DNA from 2 places in the Priestia sp. JV24 genome. Region 2 is predicted to be linked to the other one. Evidence: riboswitches for the same ligand, from Rfam matches in the RefSeq annotation. Region 2 holds a riboswitch; the other holds the start of a gene.

Region 1 (3,183 bases), on a different contig from region 2:
CCGAATTTACCGATTCCTGCATTGTTGATTAAGATATCTGTTGCCCCTAATTTTGTATGTAGATGCTCAACTGCTGCATTTACTTCTTCCATAGAAGAAACATCTGCTGTTGCATAAGCAACTTGTACATCAAATGCTTCTAGTTCAGAAGCAACAGCCTTTAAATCTGCCTCTGTACGAGCAATTAAACCGATATTTACGCCTTCTTTTGCTAATTCAATCGCAGTTGAACGACCGATGCCTTTTCCTGCTCCTGTAATAAGAGCTACTTTGCCTTTAAGTGATTGTGCCATGTATAGACTCCTTTCAATGTTCCGCATAAACATTCTTCATAATAACAAAGAATTATCCATTACTATCCTATAGAAATGCACAAATGATGTCAAAAATAAAGATTATTAAAATGGCTTCAAGTATAAATTTCCTTTTCATACAAAAACTATAGAGACTAAAAAGAAGAAATTCCGTTTCTTTTCGTTCAATGTAGTGGAGGATGAACAATGCGTATAAAAAAACTATCTGAGTTAACGAATAAATCCAAAAAGCGGAAAGAAAAAGCTGATGAATCGAAGGACACTAAGGACACTAAGGATACTAGTGCTTCTTCTACACAGGAAGAGCAGAAATTATCTGAGAGGGTGGGAGATAATTTATCCCGCATGAAAAAAGCACTGGGACAGAGCACGGATTTAGTTGTACGAGAGTTTCGAATTTCGATTGAAGAAAAATTCACTTTAGGTGTTGCTTACATCGACGGATTAGTAAATAAAGACGAAGTTGAACACTATTTTGGATGTTATCTATTTTTTTTAAAGTTGTCATTGTGTTCTATGCCATTTAGTTAAGTATCGTCCAATTGTGTAATTTACGGGTGCGCAATTTTTTAAGCTTTCCTTTAGGTCTAATTATTACAGGCGTGGCGTATTACATTATTCCCAACACAGCGTACTTCAATTATTTTGAAAAATATTACTGGCCGTTTTATTTATTTGTACTAAGCGTCTGTTTTCCGGCGTTATTTATTGCTCTTTCTTATATAAAGAAAAATAAGGCAGCTAAAGGCGATAGAAGCCAACAAACATAGCATTATTTATACGCATGTGGTATAATACGATGACAATTCAAGAAGAAACGCCGTGCACGTTTGTATATGTACGGGAGAGGTTCGAAAACTCCCTCTATAAAAAACTAAGATCATCGTTGATGACAAAAGACACGGTTTTAGCGTGTCTTCTTTCACGTGCTTTTCTATCAACGCGTCTTTTTGATGTGTATGCTGGCGAGGACGTGTATCTTAGTTGCTTTTTAGGGAGATTGCTGGAAAAGAGCAGTCTCTTTTTTGTGTTATAAAATTAGTCACAAAGGGAACGAACGGTTCAATAAAGTTTCTTCTTCTTTTGATTTCAATCAAAAAGGAGACGAACAATAATGATAAAAAATGAAAAAGCTATTGTTGTATTTAGCGGAGGTCAAGATAGTACAACATGTCTATTTTGGGCTTTGAAAAACTTTAAAGAAGTAGAAACGGTTACTTTTCAATATGGTCAGCGTCATAGTCAAGAGATAGAGGTAGCAAAAGCTATTGCAGCTGATTTAGGTGTGAAGCACACCGTACTAGATATGTCACTTTTAAATCAATTAGCACCAAATGCCTTAACGCGAGATGATATTGAGATCGAGCAAAAAGAAGGAGAGTTGCCTACCACATTTGTGGATGGCCGCAATCTGTTATTTTTATCATTTGCAGCCGTACTGGCTAAAAACAGCGGAGGCCGTCATATCGTAACAGGCGTTTGTGAAACTGATTTTTCGGGATATCCAGACTGTCGAGATGTATTTGTAAAATCGTTAAACGTCACGCTTAATTTATCAATGGACTTTGAATTTGTGATTCATACGCCTCTTATGTGGATTGATAAAGCAGAAACGTGGGCGTTAGCGGATGAGCTAGGGGCGCTTGAGTATGTGCGTGAAAAAACATTAACATGCTACAACGGTATTGTTGCTGATGGATGCGGCGAATGTCCCGCATGTCAATTGCGAAAACGCGGGTTAGATCAATACATGCAAACAAAAGAAGGGGGAGAGGAATAATGCTGCAACAAATGTATCCTCAAGTATTTCATGACTATCAATACGAACTGAACAAAGATATGCAGTTTGCTGCGGCACATTTTGTTCCTCACACAGAAGCAGGAAAATGCCGTCAAGTCCATGGACATACGTATTTCGTAAATCTAACTGTTGCCGGAGATACATTAGACGAAGCGGGCTTTTTAGTAAACTTTGCGCTATTGAAAAAAATTGTTTCTGGTCAATTTGATCATACATTATTGAACGATCATTCTATCTTTAACGAAGAAAATCCAAATGATTTTCCTACAACTGAAGTTGTTGCTCGTAAAATTTATGAGTTGGTTCAAGAATATCTAGACACACTACCAAATAAGCCTTCTTGCGTACAAGTATTCGTGCGGGAAACGCCGACAAGTTACGTAGTTTACCGCCCAAAGAAGGTGAAAAAACGTGGCTAATACAATTCCAGTACTTGAAATATTCGGACCAACGATTCAAGGGGAAGGAATGGTTGTAGGACGTAAGACGATGTTTGTTCGTACCGCGGGCTGTGATTATTCCTGCAGCTGGTGTGATTCAGCTTTTACGTGGGATGGATCTGCTAAAAACGATATTCGTCAGCTAACAGCAGAACAAATTTGGACGGAGCTAAAAGAAATTGGAGGAGAGTGCTTTGATCACGTCACCATTTCTGGAGGAAACCCTGCGCTTATCAAGGCAATTGGTTCACTTGTAGAGCTTTTGCACAGTCATGGGGTAAAAGCAGCTCTTGAAACACAGGGAAGCCGTTATCAGGATTGGTTCCTAAAGATCGATGATTTAACGATTTCTCCTAAGCCTCCAAGTTCATTAATGAAAACAAATTTCGCCGTATTAGACGATATTATAGAAACATTAATAAAGGAAAAACGCATGGCGCACATAAGCATAAAAGTCGTTGTATTTAATGATGAGGACTTTGAGTATGCAGCGTCTGTTCATGAACGTTATCCTGAGGTTCCATTTTTTGTTCAAGTAGGAAACGAGGACTTAACGACAATCGATAATGCGTCGTTAACACAAGAATTGCTTAAAAAGTATGAATGGTTAATCGATAAGGCAGTGGCA
Region 2 (3,183 bases):
CTAATCTAAAAAGGGATGTGGATGAAAATGAAGGTGGTTATCGGATTAAGTGTATTTACGGTCGTTACAGGAGCAATTGCGTTAGGGTCGGTTTACTTTTTAGCAGGTATCTTTTCATTTTTCTTAACGGTTTTTTCATAAAAAAATCCACCAAGAGGTGGATTTTTTATTTAGCAGCGGCTTTTGTTTCATGAGGCGAATTGCCGATAAATCCAAATTTCCCGCCGACAACTTCTTTTACTTCGTGGATGACAATAAAAGAATTCGGGTCAATTTGCTGGATTTTCTTTTTAATTTTTAATAGCTCGTTCTTTTTAATAACAACGTAAATAATACGTTTATCTTTGTTGGCGTAGTAGCCGTATCCGTAAAAGATGGTGGCTGCATTTCCAAATTCACTGGTGATGACTTGCGCTATGTCTTTGTATTGATCGGACATAATCGTCATTGCTTTTTTGTTGTGGAAACCTTCGATAACGACATCTACGATTTTGGCACAAAGATAGACGAATATAAAAGTATAGAGCATGTTATTGACGCCAATAGCGAAAACCGATGCTAAAATAATTACACTGTCCATGTAGAACATGCTTTTAGAGATATTATAGCCTTTTGTGTAGTTTAATAAATAAGCCAAAAGAGTTGTTCCACCAGTCGATCCATCCGCTATAAAAATGAGAGCCAGTCCTGTTCCCATTAGTAAGGCGCCGAATACAATTCCTAAAATCATGTCATGAACGTGAAAAGGAATATAGCTGACTAGACCGAGGAAAACGGATGTCATGACGGCTCCTAGAATCGTATAAAGAATCGTTTTTTTGGTTAGAAATTTATAGGCTAAGGCAATAAATATAAGGTTTACAAGAAATGTGCTGATACTTGTAGGGATATGAAATAAATAATATAAAACAAGGGCAATACCAACCGTACTTCCGTCACCTAATTTATTTGGAATGACGAAAAAATCAATGGATGCAGCAACTAAAAGTGCGCCAACAATAATTAAGATAATGTCTTTATAGATTGTTTTCAATATGCAAACCTCCTTGATTATTAGGATATTTTCATGTGGAATCTTGTTTTTACTAGTGTTTCATAAATGATAAAATAAAAAACGTCTTAGAAATTGTCTAGTTATAAAACTGATCAACTTCTAAGACGAAGAATTACGATACGTGTATAGGTCTTAATCCGGCTTTTCTATGCTTCGATGTCACCGATTATATAAACCTCTGACCGCTATGTCAACGCTGTGAGAGATGTTCAACTTTTCAAAAAATAGAAGGCGGTTTCCTACATAAAAAAAAAGAATCCTTTGCGATGGTGCAAAGGATTTTCAAATTTATTGGAATAGGGGGAATACGTTATTAGGATTACCATTTTCATAAATTAATATACCTTAATTTTTCAAAAAAATTTATTTGTTAATGACGATTGAAAGTTTGTAATTCACATGCTGATTTAGCTCTGTCAAAAAATCATTTAGTTCTTCATTTGAATGAAATTTGCATTCTAATAAGTAGCAGCCATCGCCGCTGATTTTAAAGTTGTTGATAACGTGCTCCTGCTGACTTTCTAAAAATGTAAGGTAGGGGTGGTGATGAATGCTCTGCGTATAGATATTTAAAAATGCATGGATGATGTAGCCGAGTTTTCGTTCATCAATGTTAATTGTATAGCCTTTGATCATGCCTTCATCTTCTAACTTTAATACTCTAGCAGAAGCGGCTTGTCCGGTTAAATGCACTTTTTCTCCTAATTCTTTCATCTTTATACGTCCATTTTTTGATAGCTCTTCTAGTATGCGTTTATCTGTATTATCTAACATCGCTACAAATCCTTTCGTATTTCAAATCAAAAGGGTTAACTACTTGATGTCACCTATGTATACTGATACGTCTTCTATTTTATACTAAAGAAAAGTAAGAAAAAAGAGCCGTCAATATGTAAGATATAGAAACCCGCAGTAGTTTGTAAACAGCTAGATTGACGAAAGCTTAAGCTTGCTGTATGATTCTTTGAGTGTTTACGTGGTTCGTAACCATCCCACGTTAAAAAACTAAGGAGAGAATAGTAAGATGAATATAAGAACACTTTGCGTTAACGGTCTTTTAGCTGCTATGTATATTGCTGTCAGTATGTTAATCCAGCCGTTTGGCTTCACCAATATCCAATTTCGTATATCGGAAATGTTCAATCACTTAATTGTGTTTAATAAAAAGTACGTGTATGGCATTGTGCTAGGAGTATTTCTGACGAATTTGTTTTTTTCACCAATGGTCGCTTATGATCTGGTGTTTGGGGTAGGACAATCCGTGCTATCATTACTCATTACCATTTTTTCTATGCGCTACATTAAAAATATGTGGGCTCGTATGCTTGTTAATACACTTGTATTTACGTTCACGATGTTTATTATTGCGTTTGAACTGCACTTAGCATTTGATTTACCATTTTTCTTTACATGGTTAACAACGGCTGTTGGTGAGTTCATTGTCATGCTTGTTGGAGCACCAATTATGGCTGCAATTAATAAACGCGTACAATTTAATAAGCTAGTTGGATAAAAAAGATGGGGCTGTGATAAATCTCACAGCCCCATCTTTTTTTCTTTGTTATTCTATAAGTGTAGTGATAAATAAACCCCTTATTATTGAAGAGCTTTTCACGCATGGACAAATTACCCATATCTAGCATGTGAAAAGAGCAGGTCGCGTTTGCGATCTGCTCTTTTTGCGTAAGGCAATAGGAAGTATTCGGTTAGATTATTTTGAAAGAAGGAGTGACAAATCTCACAGCGCATTCTTTTTTCTTTTGTTACGATATACATATAGTTGGCAAACTCCTTATCGAAAATTTTTTCGCACAACAACACATTACCTATGCGTAGCAATTAAAAAAGCAGACCGATGACGGTTTGCTTTTTTAATTATATTTTACCATTAAATAACTTTTTGGTTATAATTGTAAAATAACCTTTGTTACTAGAGAGAGGATTCTTTTTTGAATAGAAAGTTAGGAATTCTTGTTTTATTAGCTTTAGCCATCTTATTTGCCGGGTGTTCAAAAGAAGAAGACAACGTTCCTTTAAGAGAACTAGAAAAGATAAGTATTAACGTAATCAAAGAACAAAAAATGAAGCAAGGAATTTCATATGAAATGGAATTAGTAAACAAGAGCGAT

What was found. A riboswitch is a leader RNA that binds a small molecule or an ion and turns the genes downstream of it on or off. The one in region 2 is predicted to bind preQ1.
Region 1: linked by a shared signal. The riboswitch ahead of queC (7-cyano-7-deazaguanine synthase QueC) and the one ahead of OK414_RS02370 (QueT transporter family protein) in region 2 are both predicted to bind preQ1.

Annotation. Positions count from the first base shown of each region.
Region 1 covers NZ_JAPCIN010000012.1:110,505-113,687, forward strand. The annotation lists gene OK414_RS06230 (3-ketoacyl-ACP reductase) at 1-293, opposite strand, end outside; gene OK414_RS06235 (hypothetical protein) at 501-845, shown strand; PreQ1 riboswitch class I at 1,155-1,198, shown strand; gene queC (7-cyano-7-deazaguanine synthase QueC) at 1,429-2,094, shown strand; gene queD (6-carboxytetrahydropterin synthase QueD) at 2,094-2,534, shown strand; gene queE (7-carboxy-7-deazaguanine synthase QueE) at 2,527-3,183, shown strand, end outside.
Region 2 covers NZ_JAPCIN010000009.1:25,947-29,129, forward strand. The annotation lists gene OK414_RS02360 (YitT family protein) at 167-1,033, opposite strand; gene OK414_RS02365 (Lrp/AsnC family transcriptional regulator) at 1,418-1,828, opposite strand; PreQ1 riboswitch class I at 2,025-2,069, shown strand; gene OK414_RS02370 (QueT transporter family protein) at 2,079-2,567, shown strand; gene OK414_RS02375 (hypothetical protein) at 3,004-3,183, shown strand, end outside.